3 regions of the Paenibacillus sp. CH40 genome follow, and region 2 is predicted to be linked to each of the others. Evidence: riboswitches for the same ligand, from Rfam matches in the RefSeq annotation. Region 2 holds a riboswitch; each other region holds the start of a gene.
What was found. A riboswitch is a leader RNA that binds a small molecule or an ion and turns the genes downstream of it on or off. The one in region 2 is predicted to bind cobalamin.
Positions count from the first base shown of each region.

Region 1 (5,859 bases), on a different contig from region 2:
CTCCAGACCGCCGACCTTAGTGAGCACGTCGAGCGCATCATTTGCATCTGGCTGGTTCACGTCCAATGCGCGGCAGACAACCGATATTTTACGGGTAAGCCCAGCCATATCTACACCCGTTCCCCGGCCTACGATAACTTCCGGCTCTAGCCCGGCAAGAGCACATACGACCGCAGCGCTGGCTGTCGTATTCCCGATGCCCAATTCTCCGGTAACGAATAGCCGTGTGCCACCTTTGACCGCTTCTGCTACGGCTTCAGCTCCGGCCAAAACCGCCTGTTCCGCTTCCGTACGCAGCATCGCTGGCCCTTTAGCTATATTCGAGGTACCCATACGTACCTTACGGTCCACCAGATTCGCGTGAGCGACATCCGCATTCACGCCAACATCTACCACCTTGACATCTGCGCCCGCATGACGTGCCAGCACATTAATTGCCGCGCCACCTGACAGCATGTTATACAGCATTTGCTGTGTAACCTCAGCCGGAAAGGCACTGACTCCCTCTTCACACACCCCGTGATCCGCAGCCATGACCATAACCGTTTTACGATCAAATTCAGGCTTGTCCACTCCTGTAATTCCTGCTAGCTTGATGGCCACACTTTCCAACTTTCCAAGACTTCCCGGTGGCTTTGTTAATTGGTCCAAATGGGCTGAAGCTGCCGAGGCCGCCACCCCATCCGGCTGGGCGATGCTATCGATCAGCTGACGCAGCTTGTTGTTCATACCTTCCACTCCCTGCTCTTTTTAAGTGTGTTTCATCGTTTATTTAATCTGCTGTATCCGAAGCACTTCTGCGCAGCAAGAGCTGCGGCACACCGCTATCAGGATGCGGAAGCATCACAGGCTCAACACCGTATACTCGTCGAATCCGATCCTCGGTTAATAACTTCGATGAAGCTCCCAATCCTTCAACCATTCCATCCTTGAGTACAAGCAAATCTTCGCAAAATTGGGCTGTCAAGTTAAGATCATGCAAGACCGCAATGATCGTCACACCCGTTTCTTGGCGCCAATCTGCCAGCAGTTCCATAAATTCAAGCTGATAGCGCAAGTCCAGATAGGTCGTAGGCTCGTCCAGCAGCAATATCCGTGGCTCCTGCACCATTACTTTTGCCAAAGCTACACGCTGTCGCTGTCCCCCACTCAAGCGGTCCAATGCTCTGTCCGCCAACGTGGTAAGACCCAATCGCTCCAGCACGCGATCCGTGATCGCCTCCACATCAACACCCTTTTCCCTGCCTAACCAGTCCTGATGAGGAAAACGTCCCATTTCTACGACTTCCCTGACGGTGTATCCCACTGGAGGAAGCCCTTCCTGTTGGAGTACGGCTATGAGTCGGGAAAGCTCTTTTCTGCTGTAGCTACCGACCTTTTTGCCATAGATATGAACGTTTCCTGAAGTTGGCTGATCTACACCCGAAAGCAGATGCAGCAAGGTCGATTTTCCACTGCCGTTCGGACCAATAATCCCCCACCAAGTTCCTTCGTCGACGCTCCAGCTTATATTCTTTAACGCATGGAACTCTCCATAGGCACGTGTCAGACCCGCTACCTCTAATGCCCGATCACGCACTTTCTGTGATTCACTTTGTTCTGTCACAGCAGTTCCCCCCTGCGCAGCTTCTTGTTCCGATACAGGAGATATGCAAAGAACGGTGCCCCAACAAAGGCCGTCATCACGCCCAGAGGAATTTCCGTGGGGGCTAACAACGTGCGAGCCGCCGTATCTGCCCAAGCCATAAAAATGGCTCCACCGAGCGCAGATAATGGAACAATCATCCGGTAATCAGGGCCTGTCACCAGACGAATGATATGCGGTACAACAAGTCCCACAAAGCCAATCACTCCACATACCGAGACAGCGGCAGCTGTCAGCAGCGTGGAAATGATCAAAACAGATAGCTTTGTCGCATCTACATGAACTCCCATGTGAGCCGCCTGACGTTCACCCAAAGCCAATATATTCAGCACACGTGCCCGATTCCATAGAAATACCAGTCCTATGACCACATAAGGTAAAAGGATTCCTGTATATGACCAACCGCGCAGACTAAGACTTCCCATCGTCCAGTACAATATTTCATTGACCGTCTCCTTCGACATGGCTGTCAGAAAAGAAACAACCGCTCCCAGAAAGGATTGCATCACCACACCCGACAAAATGAGACTTTGTGTCGGAATTTTTCCACCTTCCCGTGCCAACGTCAGCACCATCCACAGCGTCAGCATTCCGGTCGTAAATGCCACTAGCGGCAGCGTCCATATGCCAACAAATGAAAATTGAAGGCCCCAATAGATCAGTACTGCCGCTCCTACCGAAGCCCCCGAGGATACCCCCAGTGTATACGGATCAGCCAAAGGATTACGCAGCACACCCTGAAATCCGGCTCCCGCCAGCGCCAGCGCTGCTCCTACCAACATTCCCAGTAACACTCGTGGCAATCTGACCTTCAAAATAATCTGCTCTGAGGATGTATTCCAATCCGGTGTAAACGTATCGCCTAACCACGGAAGGTGGTTAACCAGAATGCCCGTGATCTGGCTGACCGGAAGCTTGGCCGAGCCGATGCCAAGACAGAGCAGCAGCGTCAGCAACAGCAAGACAAGACCTGTCCCTCCAAAGCCGATCAGTTTACGGTTCATTTGAAAATTTCAGGATACACGCCCTTGGCCACTTCCTTGAGACCTTCCGTTACGCGTGGACCCGGACGACTGATCAAATTATCATCCACGGCAAACACCCGGTTGTGGCGAACAGCCGATATTTGATCCCATCCACTGCGAGCTTTAATGATTTCGCCGAGTGTTTGACCAGTTTTGTCGTCCTTGACACTTTTGCTGTACAAAATCACGTCAGGGTTGGCAGCAATAATATTTTCCTCACTAATTTGGTACCACCCCTTCTGCGTGGCACCTACATTTTCGCCGCCCGCCAACGTAATCAGCTCGTCCATAAACTCGCCTTTACCAACTGTCCAGCCTGGTGAAAACTCGACGTATACCCGCAGCTTCTGCCCTTTACCGATATTTTTAACTCCTTCTTTCACTTCCGCTACATCTGCTCTCATCTTGTCAGTCACCGCTCTCGCTTCTTTCTGATGATCGGTGATTTTCCCATACAATTCGATGTTAGCTATGACATCTTCAACTGTCTTCGGTTCCGTTTTAAAAATCATAATTCCCATGTCGCGCAGCTTGGTCGTAGCCTGTTCACTAAGTGATATCCCTGCAAAAACGACTTCCGGGTTAGCAGCAATGATCGCCTCTTCGTTCGGTTTCATAATACCGCCCACTTTAGGCTTTTTCGTAGCAGCTGCCGGGTAATCAGAGTAGTCGGAGACGCCAACTATTTCCTTATCCAGCCCGATGGCGAACAGCGCCTCGGTTTCTGCCGGGGAGACGGAAACGATTTTATCCGGCGCTTTTTTGAATGTAAATTCCTGTCCTGTTGCATCCTTAACTGTGAGTGGGTAAACTGTTTTGCCCGGAGGCTCTTGTGCGGTTACGGTCTTTCCTGGCTGCTGTGCAGAAGTCTGATTCTCTTTATTTTCAGCATTTTTTCCATTAGCGCCACATGCACTCAGCACAACTGCCAAAATCAGAACCAATAGACCTGTTGTCCAAACCTTTATTTTTTTTCCTGCCATGATTTGCACCCCTTCATAAAAAAATCGTTAAGAGCGTTACTTGAGCATCATCAGATATCTTCTAAATCCAGCCTTCTTTTCCTATCAAAAAACCCCCGCATCCTTATATCAGGACACAGGGGTCACGTTAGCGCAGATCGTGCGCAGGCGGCAGCTTCTTTCCGCACGGACAGTCACTGCGAACACGTCATCCTTTCCTCGAAGGATTATGGTGACAGGCGGACGGGCAGGTATCCTGACTTATGGTAAGATGCATGTCCTGAAATTCCTTCATATGCTTAGTAGCACATAAAGCAGGACTAACGGGCATGTTTCCATTTACAGTGGCGGGACCGCGCCGGACTTACACCGACTTCCCTTTTAACAGCGCAGGCAAGGGAAACCATAGTTTCATCACACTGCGCCGACCTCGTCTGCTGGATATTTGATGTAGTGGTAGTCAAGCCGTTCTTTTACTTGATGATTATAGGTTAAAATGAGGCGGCTTACAACCCAAACAGCCTCTTTATCCGCTGGTGTCTAACCTAATGAGGGAGCATTTCGGCTATGTAATTGTGCGGTCCTGCCAGCCTCAATTGAATCCTAAATGCTTCTCCCGGCTTCGGATTCAGACTCCAAAAATCATGGCCCGGTATCAGCATACAAGCTAACTGACGAATTACGCCACCATGCGTAACGACCAAAACAGAGAGCGGCCCAGCAGTCAAATCCATGGGTCGAACTTCCATAGCAACACGCCATTCATACAGAGAGTCAAGAAATTTCCGTAGACGATTCACAAAATCTGTCCAAGACTCTCCTCCAGGAGGGGTTATCCGTTGCGGCTCATCAATCCAAGCGCGATACAACGACACATCCTTGAGCATGTCATACGTTTTTCCATCCCACTCGCCAAAATGAAGCTCTCGCAGACGTGGTTCCATCATAGGAGACATAATAGATAGGGAACCTCCAGACGTCAATTCTGATTCCGGCACAATGATCTGCAAGGTCTGGCGACATCGCATTAAATCGCTGCAATAGATTCGAGCAAAGGACTGTCCCTGCAATTCTTCTTGCAAAGGCTTTAATTCCTGTTCTGCTCCCGGTAGCAAACCTATGTCGGAGTGTCCCAGATATCGACGTTCCTTATTCCATAAGGTTGTGCCGTGACGAACTAACACGAGTTCCATGTCCCAATGCAGATCTTCTTTAGCATAATACGGCACCTTACGATCCTCCTGTGAGTTCGGACTTTGTGCGTATTCTACTGTCCTTTTTGCTGCTATATCTTGTTTCAAGATCATGTCACTTCCTGCTCGATCATTATTCAGTGTGTCACGCCTCACCCTCACCGCACCCATCCCAAGGCAAAACAACCTGCGGCTCCTAACAAACACAATCCTACAAACATACTGGACACGGCGAACATCAGCTGGATTGTATGCCGTATATCTTTCGACTCTAGCGGTCGTATCCAATCGCCCATGTATGCACGAAAGGAGCGCACGCCATGATACACATTATAGCCTCCAAGACGAATCCCCAGTGCTCCAGCAACAGCTGATTCCGGGAAGCCACTGTTCGGGCTTGGGTGCAGACGAGCGTCTCGCTTGACTGTGCGCCAGCTTCTTGCAGCATCTCGCTTGTACATCCACGCCGCTACGACAAGCATTGCCGCTGTCAGGCGTGCTGGAATGTAGTTAGCCACATCATCTAGACGCGCTGAAGCCCAGCCTAAATGCAGATACTTTTCATTTTTATAGCCAACCATGGAATCGAGCGTATTCACAGCACGATAAGCCAGCGCCAAGGGTGCTCCCCCGATCAGGGCATAAAAAAGCGGGGAAATAATCGCGTCCACGATATTTTCAGCGACCGTTTCAACCGTACCGCGTACAATCTCAGGCTCATCAAGCTGTTGCGTATCCCGCCCGACAATCATGCCCAGCTCCCGCCGTGCCGCTGCCAGATCATCCGCCTGCAACGCTCGGTATACTGCCATTCCTGCATCCTTTAGTCCTTTGGAAGCAATCGTGGTCGCAATCAGCACCATTTCTGCGCCGACAGATAACCACGGATGAATCCAGGCAAGCAAGTGCAACAGCGCCCAGGCGAGCGCAAAGGAACCTCCCGCCACAATGAGTGGAAGCAGTATGCCCGCACGTTTTAGCCCTCGGTCACTGCGGACCTGGCGACGAATCGCTTTTTCCAATGCTGAAATGGC
Region 1 is NZ_JANAVQ010000004.1:200,460-206,318, forward strand. Features, by position in the region: gene cobT (nicotinate-nucleotide--dimethylbenzimidazole phosphoribosyltransferase) at 1-729, opposite strand, end outside; gene NLX73_RS14160 (ABC transporter ATP-binding protein) at 773-1,606, opposite strand; gene NLX73_RS14165 (FecCD family ABC transporter permease) at 1,603-2,649, opposite strand; gene NLX73_RS14170 (ABC transporter substrate-binding protein) at 2,646-3,653, opposite strand; cobalamin riboswitch at 3,862-4,055, opposite strand; gene NLX73_RS14175 (histidine phosphatase family protein) at 4,178-4,939, opposite strand; gene cbiB (adenosylcobinamide-phosphate synthase CbiB) at 4,984-5,859, opposite strand, start outside.
Region 1: linked by a shared signal. The riboswitch ahead of NLX73_RS14170 (ABC transporter substrate-binding protein) and the one ahead of metE (5-methyltetrahydropteroyltriglutamate--homocysteine S-methyltransferase) in region 2 are both predicted to bind cobalamin.

Region 2 (5,859 bases):
CTGAATCATGCCGATGCCCGCTTGTTCCAGTGCCTCTACCTCTGCCCGTAGTGCCAGAGCCAACTGTAAAGCAACTTGACTGCGTGGAATATCATTACGTTCGAAAGACCAGTTCAAAATGGTCACAGGACCCGTAAGCATTCCCTTAACAGGCTTGGAAGTTAACGATTGGGCGAATGCCGTTTCTTCCACGGTCATGGGCTGATCGAAGGAAACGTCTCCGTATATAATCGGCGGTTTGACACAGCGGGAGCCGTAGGACTGCACCCATCCGTTTTGCGTAAAAGCAAAGCCGTTCAGCTTTTCGCCAAAAAATTCAACCATGTCGGTCCGCTCAAATTCTCCATGTACAAGCACGTCAATGCCAATGTCCTCTTGGATATCAATCCATTCCTTGATTTGCTGTTGGATGAACGTTCGGTATTGCTCGGCAGACCATTCTCCTTTGCGATAGTGCAGGCGGGCCTTGCGGATCTCGGCGGTTTGCGGGAAGCTACCAATGGTCGTCGTAGGCAGTGGAGGCAACTTTAGCTTATTTTGCTGAATCTCACGACGCTCGGCGAAAGGAACGCTGCGTGACAGAGGCTCTTTGGCCAACAGGTCGGCCAGATCGGCAGCTGTCTGTACGCGTGCCGCTGAACTGTTGAAACGGGCTACCGCATCTGTACTTTGTCCAAGCTTGGTGAGTGCGGATGGATCGTGTTTGCCAAGTGCAGCCGTCAGGATGGCGATTTCCTCTAGCTTTTCATCAGCAAAGGCCAGCGCTTGCACCAGCTCCTTGTCCAGCTTGTGCTCTGCCTCCAGGCTGACTGGCACATGCAGCAGACTGCATGATGGCTGTACGATAAGCTGCTCGGCAGTGGTCTGTTCTGCTAACTGACCCAGCAGAGCAGCTACAGCGTTCAGGTCGCTGCGCCATATATTGCGTCCGTCAATGACACCAGCGCCCAGCGTTTTTCCTTTAGGAAAGCCATGCTGCAATATATGCTGAAGATTTTCGCCATCATCATACACAAAATCAAGACCCAGCCCCTGTACTGGAAGTACGGACAGACGCTCATAATGATCTAGGCTGCCAAAGTAGGTTTGCAGCATTATATTTAAGGAGGGCGCAGCTTGGTTCAAAGCTTCATAGACTTCCTGGATAATGTCCAGATCCTCTACTGGGAATGAGGTGGTCAGGACAGGTTCATCGATTTGGACCCACTGAACACCTTCTGCTGCTAGTTCAGACAGGACACGGGTGTATAAAGGCAGGAAGGTTCTTATAATAGAGGCAAGCTCCTTACGATCATAGCCTTTGGAAAGGGTAACGAATGAATAGGGGCCGATGAGGACCGGTTTCCCATCAATACCTAGTTCTTGTTTTGCTTCACGATAAGCCTGTAAAGGTTTATTTTCAGTGAACACCGGAACTGCATTCGCCAATTCAGGAACGATGTAGTGATAATTGGTATTCATCCATTTGGTCATTTCACTGGCGGTTGCTCCCTTCTGTCCACGAGCGATCCCGAAATACACGGATAGAGGAACCGGACCCGCGGGACGATAGTTGAACCGTTCGGGAACCAGACCGAACATCACAGATGTATCCAGCATGTGATCGTAATAGGAGAAGTCTCCGACAGGAATGCGATCAATCCCCTTGTCCCGCTGCTTGCTCAGATGCTCCAACCGTAATCTTTTCATCTCCGTCTGCAGTTCGCTTTCGTTAATGCTGCCGTTCCAGAAGCGTTCCAGTGCTTTCTTCCATTCCCGATTTTCGCCGATACGCGGATATCCCAGATTACTGCTAATTAAGCCGGACAATTCAGGCCATTCAATAATGGACATGTACTTTTCCTCCTAGCGGGTAGCTGTTTTACTTTTACGTACCAAAAAAGGCATTCTTCCCCCAAGGTTAAAAATAAGTAAGGGAAAGAATGCCTCCGTGATTAAAAAATCAAAAATACGGCGACTGCTCTTAACACCTCCCTATCTTCCGTAGGTACTTGCGATGTTGTTAAAATAGGCAGGTCTCCTGACTTACGGATCATGACGCTCAGCATTCCTTCCCGGTCTGTGGACCAGTGGATATATGAACAGCTGAAAGTTCCCCGTTTACAGTGGCGGGACCGTGCCGGATTTGCACCGGCTTCCCTTTTAAGCCTGATCTGAATAGAACAGACACCTATCTCCAAGCTATGCGGTTAAGGTATGACGAATAATTATGCACTCGTATACTTGTTCACCATCATAAGTGAAACTTACAGGATGCGCAATAGAAACTCCAATGGAATCTGTTAGCCATATGAAAAAAGACAAGCCTTACCCATGATGGGGGCTTGTCTTAGATTAGATATAGCATCTTGCTTGCTGGGTAAGCATCGCCTTATGTCAATGAAACGGCATAACCTGCCTGAATACTGGCTTTCACATCTACCAGACGCTGGTTGCGACTGCCCCGGAAGGGAAGGGTCAGGTCCTTTTGCTGTTCTACAAAACGACCGTCCACAATCACATCGCACAAAAGCGCCAGTTCCTGTCGCTCCGGATCTGTGAGTAGATCTTCATAGACAAAGCCAGTGTAAGCCCACACGGTTCGGTCGGGACAGGCTTCGCGGAAGTCACGCACAAATTGCGAGCATTCTGCTGCTGAGAAAAACGGGTCTCCCCCGCAGAGAGTCAGTCCGTCCAACAACGGATTTTCCATGATGTCACGAATGACCTCCTGTTGTCGTTGGGGGGTGAATGGCTCGCCTGCACGGAAGCTCCATGACTCTGGATTAAAGCATCCAGGACAGGCATGACGGCAACCGCTAATGAACACAACGGTGCGCAGGCCGTATCCTTCGTTCAGAGATTCCGGAATGTAGCCACACAAATTCACTTATGTTTCACCCGGTCTCGAACTTCTGCCTGTTTTGCGGCATTAAAGCGAACGGTATAATCTCCTGTCAGATATCCGGTTACCCGACGTAAGCGCTGAAAGTGTGTGTGCTCCTCATCTGTGCCGCATTGGGGGCAGCTTGTCCCGATAATCCCTTCATAACCACATTCCGTACAACGATCCACCGGATGGTTGATGGAGAAATAGCCGATGTTCTGATGCAGCGCGTACTGAACAATTTTAAGAAACGCATCCGGGTTATTCCGCGCATTACCGTCCAGCTCAATGTATGAAATCGCACCAGCGTTGCATAGGTTATGGAACGGAGCTTCCAAGCTGATTTTACGAGCAGCCGGGAGCGTGTAATACACGGGAATATGAAAAGAATTCGTGTAATATTCTCGATCATTTACCTCAGGAATAATCCCGAAATCACGTTGATCCAGCAATGTGAACTTGCCCGACAGACCTTCGGCAGGCGTAGCGAACAATGTAATATTTAAATTGTGATATTCACTCATTCGATCGCAATACACGCGCATGGAAGTGATGATTCGCTGTGCCTCTCGGTATACAAAATCATCCTCCCCGTGGTGTTTCCCATATAGTGCCTTCATGCACTCAGCCAGCCCGATGAACCCGATCGAAAGCGTACCGTGTTTTAGTACGCCTCCCACCTTGTCATCTGGTGCCAGTTGTTCTCCACCTTCCCATACCCCTTCGCGCATCATAAAGTCCGAGGCTTTGGCCGGTTGGCTGGTCTGGATTTGATAGCGATGAATTAGGCCATCTACCGCAATGCGCATAACTTCTTCTAGTCTCGCATCAAAGCGATCACGGTCAGGTGTCAGGCGTTTGCCTGTGCAAATACCATACTCAATGCCAAGCCGCACCAGATTAATGGTATTGAAGGAGAGATTCCCCTTGCCACTCTGCCGGTTTCTACCGAAACGGTCAGAAATGGTGCGGGTACGGCAACCCATTGTCGCTATAATGGTGTCTGGATCATCAGCACGGTAAAAAGGCAAGTTGAAGGTGGCATCCACATTCACAAAATTGGGATACATCCGTCTGCTAGAGCATTCTACCGCCCGTAAGAACAAATCATAATTGATGTCGCCTTCTGCCTGGTTGATTCCCTCTTTACATTGGAAAATATGTTGTGGAAAAATAGGAGTTTCCCCGCTGCCCAAGCCGCGAATAGTGGCCTCCAGCAGCGATTGAGTAACAAGTCGTCCCTCAGCAGACGTGCACATTCCGTAATTCAGTGAAGTGAATGGAATCTGTCCCCCCGCTCGACTGCTCATGGTGTTCAGGTTATGAATGAGCGATTCAGCAGCCTGCCGGGTTTCCGTCTCCGTTTCTTCGCGTGCGAATGCGTAGGAACGAGGGCAGACTTCTTGCAAATGGGGATTGGCCATATGTAGTTCGTCGTCAGACAGACTGGATTCTATCTCTTCCTCGAACAACCGGAGTCCCTTGCGCAGATGCTTGCGGAAGGACCGGGCAACGTATGGGGCAAGGTCCCAATCGATTTTATTGGCAGAGACACCTCCGAATTGGCTGTTTTGCTGAGACTGGAATATGATGGCGACTAGTGCCATAGCAGACATAATCGTTTGCGGTGTGCGCACAGAGCCGTTGCCTGTATTGAAGCCGTCTCGCAGTAAACGACCAAAAGGGATAAAGATACAATTTGTAGTTCCGAGTGCATATTGGTCCAAATCGTGAACATATACATACCCGTGGTCAATCGCGTTCGTCAGTTCAGGCGGAAGTACCCGCAGGCGCGCATACCATTTGGCATACTCAGACCCAAGCTTGCTCATTTTGCCGCTGAACGATTCCCCATTCAAATTTGCATTCTCCCGCAGCATGTCCAGATCTTGTGCCCCAATGACCCGCTCGCCGATGTCGTATAATTGATGTTCCTCCAGCACCTTCATCGTAAAACCCTCCATATAGTAAAATATATATATTTTTCACAAAAACAACATATTGATGATATCTTGTGTTAACCAATTGTTTCGATCTATATATTGTATATACGTATACATTGAGAGTATGTGACTATTGTCACATTGGTAGGAGCGGGCAGCATAAAAAAGCCAGATACAGAGTAAGGGACACATCCACGGATATGCACCTTACTCTATATCTGGCCATCGTAGTTGCGATGAAAATGATAGGCTTGCGAGTACATAGTATATGATCTTGGGATATTGTTTTGAGAAGGTTTAGAGTAGCTTTTTCAACTGGGACACCCGGCCTTGGGAAATATCTAGCATTTCGGCATATACTTTTTGTGGCAGGTTCGGGTGTTCCTGAATCAGCTTGCGTAGCTTTTTTACCATTTCACCTTGCTGCACTCTAGATTGCTTGGGTTGCCAGGTTGTGTTGGTTCGGGTCGGCTTAGAATCTTCTTGAGCCTGGATAGCATCGGTGCTTGTGGCATGCACATTTTCATCGGTCTTTAATACCTGGATGCACTCTGCGCAAATAAAGCTGTCGCGAAAATAAGTTAAATGATCCACCGCGCCGCAAAATTTGCAGGAGACACCGGTATATTTTCTTAGTACAAACCCTTCTTCATCTACGAAAAATTCAAGTGAATCACCGATATTGATATCCATTGTGGTGCGCATTTCCTTAGGGAGTACAATCCGCCCCAATTGATCGAGAGGCCTTGTCATTCCGGTATTTTTCATTAGCGCTTCCTCCTTTAGTGATATATCCTGATTATACCAAAAAATATTATTTTTAGCTTTGTATATTGAAGGTAAAATACAACTTTTTTTGTCTTTATGCTGCGGTCTCTCTTTCAACCAGTATAGGATGTTTTCGGTATTGTTGCCGGGGTACCCCTTTTTAGCTATGATATATTAAAACGCTTTCATGAATGAACTTTTTATCATCTTAATTAAGCTAGGGAGATGACGGATATGAGTCATGAAACAACGGGTATCGAATATTTATTTCAAGATCCGAAG
Region 2 is NZ_JANAVQ010000003.1:303,947-309,805, reverse strand. Features, by position in the region: gene metE (5-methyltetrahydropteroyltriglutamate--homocysteine S-methyltransferase) at 1-1,833, opposite strand, end outside; cobalamin riboswitch at 1,994-2,189, opposite strand; gene nrdG (anaerobic ribonucleoside-triphosphate reductase activating protein) at 2,372-2,869, opposite strand; gene NLX73_RS11370 (anaerobic ribonucleoside triphosphate reductase) at 2,866-4,815, opposite strand; gene NLX73_RS11365 (AbrB/MazE/SpoVT family DNA-binding domain-containing protein) at 5,107-5,577, opposite strand; gene NLX73_RS11360 (glycoside hydrolase family 3 protein) at 5,812-5,859, shown strand, end outside.

Region 3 (5,859 bases), 200 kb from region 2:
CGGGAGAATGTCTTCCCCGTTATAGTAGATACGCCCTTGCGTAACATTAATACCTGGCTCCAGCATGCCTGCGATTGCGTGGGCGGTCAGGCTCTTGCCGCATCCGCTCGGTCCGGTCAGGGCCACAATCTCCCCTGAATATACGGAAAAGCTCACATCACGCAGCAGTGGTTTGCTCCCGCTTCCGCTTGCTCCTACGCCTGTGCGGCAGATTTCCAAATGTTCCACGTGTAACAACGGTTTTCGCCCTGCCACTTGCTCTATCGTATCCTTGCACCCAAGGGCTGTTTGATCCTCCACTATTTGGCCGCCCCCTTTTCCGAAAAGCGGTCGCCCAAAAGCTGGCAGGCAAGTACGAATAGCATAATCGCCAAGCCCGGGAAAATCATGACATGCGGAGCCACCTGAAAATATGAGGTTGCATCATGCAGCATCACGCCCCACTCTGGCTTGGGCGGCTGTACACCCAGTCCAAGAAAGGACAGCCCAGCGATCATCAGCACCACGCGCCCGATATCCCATACCGCATAAACCAACAACTGCGGCAATGCTTGTGGCAATACATAACGGCTCAGTATACGTACGTGTGAATTGCCGGATAAACGGGCATATCGAACGTAGTCCTCCTGACAGGCTTTTTGAACCAGACTACGGATATACCGGACATAACCCGCCCACCGTACCGCAATAATCGCAAGGGTCATGTTAACAAAACCTGGGCCCAAAATGCCCACAATTGCCACCGTTAAAATAATATCAGGAAAGGCCAGTACACCGTCGATTCCCCGCATGATCAGCTGATCCACACGTCCACGCACATAACCAATGAGCAACCCTATAGGCAGACTGAAACACAACGTAGCTACAGTAATTGCACATGCGATTAGCACGCTCATCCGAATCCCGTAAATTAGCCTTGACAGCACATCCCGACCCAGATGATCCGTACCGAAAGGATATTTCCGACTGGGTGGTGCCAAACGGTTCAAAAGATCCACTTGAAGAGGATCATGAGGAGCGACCCATGGAGCCAATAGCCCAAGCAGCACGATCAGACCAAACAGTACGCCTCCTGCCAGCAAGCTCCCTTGAAAGGAAAGCCGTATCTTTTTCATTTTCAGCTTCCCCCTTAACGCAAACGCAGCCTCGGATCTATCGCCGTCTGGACCACATCCACCAAACACTGAACTCCTACAATTAAAAATACGGCGAAAATAACATATCCCTGAATCACCGGATAATCTCGCTGTGTAATTGCATCTATAAAATACTTGCCCAACCCCGGCCATGAAAAAATGGTCTCTACGATGACATTACCTGCCAGCATAAATGATAGATTGGTACCTAGCAGTGTAATTATAGGCAGAACCGCATGCTTAAATATCTCAAAAAACAGGATATGCATACGGGAAAAGCCTCGAGCCTTCGCTGCTTTCACAAAATTCCGGTCACCCAGCTCTAGCATTTGAGCGCGCAGTACACGGGCTTGCACAGCTCCCAAACCTGCACCAAGAGTCAGCGCTGGGAGCACTAAATGTATCCAATCCTCCCTTCCCATGGATGGGAGCCAGCCCAAGCGAACGGAGAATAGATAGATCAACAGAAACCCAAGCCAAAAAGAGGGGATCGACGATCCCAGCAGGGCGAACAGCCTGCCCAGACGATCCAGTGGGCCGCTGATTTTTAGCGAGGCAGCCAGCCCCAACCCCAGCGTAAGCACCGTCATGACGGCAAAGCCCGCAGCAGCTAGCTCCACCGTAGCAGGCAGTCTGTTCCACAGTTCGGCTAGCACGGATTCCTTGGATACATACGAGGTGCCCCAATGCCCTGTGAACACATCCCGCAGCCAGTTCACATATTGAATATGAAACGGTTCGTTTAAGCCCAGTTCCTGCCGTAGCGTCGTCAACGCCTCCTCAGAGGCAGGGACATTATGCGCGGTGAGCAAAATGGTAGCAGGGTCACCAGGAGCCAGCCGCATCAGTACAAAAGTCAGCGTGGATACAACGAATACAATGATGAGCAGCTGCGCCACACGTTCCAGTATAAAACGAATCATAGGATACGCCGCTCGTTATTCCGCAATATCGGATTGCGCTGTAATGTAGTAATACTCGATCGGATGGGGTGTAAAACCCTCTACCCCTTTTTTCACACCAAACACAATGTCAGGATGCACAATGAACGACTGTGGCAAATCCGTATTGATGATATTCAGCGCTTGTAGTGTCACAGCATTACGCTGCGCTGTATCCTTCGCCAGCTTCAAGCTGTTAAGAATACTCTCCAGCGGTTTGGAACTATAACGGCTTACATTGGCTTCGCTTTTCGAAGAATAAAACATGTCCATAAAATATTGTGGCTCTCCTGTATGAGCAGTAAGCATACTGTACATAGCAAAATCCCAATCGTTTTTGGTCAACGCCTCGTCGATATTTTCCACCTTGCGAATCTTGACCTGGATTCCCTCTTTCAGCAATTGGCTTTGGATGACCTCAGCCATAACAGAGAGCTCCGGACGCTGAGGAAAAGTCAGCAGCGTAACCTCGAACGGCTTGCCTTGCTTAGTCCATGTCCCTTGGGCGTCCTTCTGCCAGCCATCCTTCGTTAACAGCTGATCCGCCGTTCCGTCCAGCGCTTTACGCTCAACTTTACCGAAGGGAAGAATGCTCGGGAACGGACTGCTTGCTTCCGTACCGAAGCCCCTCATGACGGCGCTCACAATCGATGTGCGTGGAATCAGGCTGTCCACCACCTTACGGTTCGCCGCATCCTTGAATACTGGGGATTCCATATTGTACACGAGCATATGGGTGCGCAAGGAGGGAGCCGACAGCACTTGTAGCTTGTCGTTCTTTTTCAGTACCTCTGCGTTATCAACCGGAATATCCGTCGCTACGTCCACCTCGCCGGATTGCAGCGCCATCAGGCGCGAATTCCCGTCCGTAATGAACTTCATTGTCGCCTCAGCCAATCGTGCCTTTTCGCCCCGGTATCCGTCATAACGCTCTACGACCAAGGATTGGTCCTTGTTGAACGCTTTAATTTTAAAGGCGCCTGTCATCGCTGGGTAACTCTGCTCATCTTTCATCGATGCCACATCCAGTACAATCGTCGATGGATCAGCTAGATTGGACACCAACGCCGCATTCGGCTGGTTTGTCGTGATTTTCAAAGCCAGCGGGCCGCTTACATCAATGGACTTCACATTCAGTAAATCCTTCGCCAGATGGCTTTTCTCGATAGAGCGTAGCAAAGATGCTTTTACACTTGCTGCATCCATACTCTTTCCATTATGAAAAGTGACTTTATCCTGCAAGCTGAACGTCCAAACTGTAGGACTATCCTGCTTCCACTCCTTTGCCAGCCAAGCCACAGGCTCCAGCTTTTCATTCAAACGTACCAGTGTCTCACCTGCACCAGATCGCATCACATCCCAGCTATTATCTCCGTGCGGGTCAACACCTGACGGTTTCCATGTATACGCCATTACCAGCTTTTTACCTGTCGCCGTTTGTTGTGCTGACGCGTTCTCATCTTTGCCGGAGCTATTCGACGTCTTATTGCTAGTACATCCCGAAAGAGCCATAACTGCCAGTAACAGCATCACCCCTGTACATATCAACCATGAGCGCCTGCTACGATTGCTAATCATTCGATGAATCCCCCTCTATCTTGTAAAATCATATAAACCTAACGCAAAACGCGAAAAAAGCATTCCGGACCACTTGATCAGCAGTCAGAAATGCTTTCATTATAAAATGTCAAAACACACCTCGAAGCCAACTCCAAAAACATAGAAGGGGTCAGATCGGTTTCAGACATTCCGTATGCAGCACGCCTAACCACCTCCCCAGCATCCCGTGGGTCTGACAGTGATGTCAAAACAGGCAGGTCTCCTGACTCCAGGCGTATCTTTCAGGCCTTCCCGGTTCTTCACAGTTCCAGTGGCTGTTCTGAAAGCTCCAGCAGTATCCTGCTGATGCCTGTATACAGTGGCGGGCCCGTGTCGGAATCAACCGAACTTCCCTTTTAAGTGAGCACGCTCAATAACTATCCACATGGTCTCAACAAAACCCCGTACATAGAGTCGTCCGGCTCACACCTGTTTTCTTCCTTTATTTCTTTCCATTACGATCTTATTTTGTTGTCACAGGCTTGTCAATAAATGCTGTATAATAATTCAAATTTGAATGATATGGCGAGAATGAAGGTAATGGCTATTCATTGCGTGCACGAAATGAACGTGCTAAAATTAGGTATAGAGATAACCTTCGTGTCCGTATACTAAAAAGAGTCTTCGCCGCGCCAACGGCAAAGACTCTTAGGACTTGAAAGGCTGTGGATCACCACCACGGCGCGCTGCACAACTAAATGTTAATGCAAACGAAACCCACCGTTAGGGGCCAACCTAATTACGCGGTGGGTTTTCGCTTGTTCCGAAATTTCCGACGTAGCCAGCGATAAAGTTTACGAATACTAAACACCAGGCTTAGTAACGTAACCATCCAACGCAACACATCGTAGCACGATACAAGTGTGACCATCGGCTTCACCCCCTTTCGGGAAGCTGCACCGTGGTCCGAAAACATCCACCACTATTCAAAATCCATAATTTAGATTATATCATGCCTCTTCCTACCACTCTAGCAAATTCTTCTAGCGCATAAACTGGAAAACGCACCAAATTAGAGCTACCCATTTCATCCCGCAGCTTTATCTATATGTCCCCAGACGGCAAGGGGATCTACTATCTGGATAACTCCATGCCAAAAAGCCGGAAAAGAGGCATACGTCCTCTCTCCGGCTATCTTTATTTATTCCTAATCATCAAACCTTCTGTGGAACCTCCGAAACCGTCACGCTTTTGACCGATTCCCCTTGTTTTCTCGTCAAAACAATGTTCAAGACAATCGCTGTAATCGAACCCGAAACGATACCATTTTGCAGCAGCATTTTGGCAAAGCTCGGCAGCTGGTCGAACATTTGTGGCAGAACGGCAGAGCCTAGGCCCACGGCAATACTGCATGCTGCGATCAGCAGATTGCTTTCCTTCCGCAGATCCACTTCTGACAAAATAGACATGCCTGATGCAGCAACCGAGCCGAACATGACGATCATCGCCCCGCCCAGCACAGCGTTAGGAATCACTGTCGTTAAGGCAGCCAGCTTAGGCAGCAAACCGAGAACAACCATGATCCCGCCCGCAGCAAAAATAACGTTCCGCGATTTGACGCGTGTGAGTGAGATCAGGCCAACATTTTGCGAGAAAGCTGTATAAGGAAACGCGTTAAAAATACCCCCAAGCATAATCGCGAGTCCTTCGGAACGCAGACCATTGACGATCTGCTTCTGTTCCACCTTCTGATCAATCGCTTTGCCTACTGCTAGATAAACGCCTGTAGACTCAACCATACTGACAATATTGACGATAATCATCGTACATACTGCCATCATGCTAAACTCTGGCTTACCAAAATAAAACGGCTGCGCGACACTCACCCATGAGGCCTCCGCCACGAGAGCAAAATGCACCATTCCCATTCCATAAGCAACCACCGTACCCGCGAACAGACCAATAAGCACGGAAATCGAGCGCAAAAAGCCTTTTGCCAACCGATTCACAAGCAGGATAACCAGTAGTGTAACTAACGCCAACAGCAAATTACGTGGCTGTCCAAAATCCGCGCTGCCCTGGCCCCCTGCTACATTGTTCATCGCCACCGGAATAAGAGATAGACCGATAATCGTAACGACCGAACCCGTAACGACCGTCGGGAAAAAGCGTAGCAGCTTGCCATACAACGGTGCCGCTAATACCACAAATATACCGGACAAAATGATAGCACCGTACGCTGT
Region 3 is NZ_JANAVQ010000003.1:507,284-513,142, forward strand. Features, by position in the region: gene NLX73_RS12260 (ATP-binding cassette domain-containing protein) at 1-300, opposite strand, end outside; gene NLX73_RS12265 (ABC transporter permease) at 300-1,115, opposite strand; gene nikB (nickel ABC transporter permease) at 1,130-2,059, opposite strand; gene NLX73_RS12275 (ABC transporter substrate-binding protein) at 2,075-3,655, opposite strand; cobalamin riboswitch at 3,873-4,076, opposite strand; gene NLX73_RS12280 (nucleobase:cation symporter-2 family protein) at 4,831-5,859, opposite strand, start outside.
Region 3: linked by a shared signal. The riboswitch ahead of NLX73_RS12275 (ABC transporter substrate-binding protein) and the one ahead of metE (5-methyltetrahydropteroyltriglutamate--homocysteine S-methyltransferase) in region 2 are both predicted to bind cobalamin.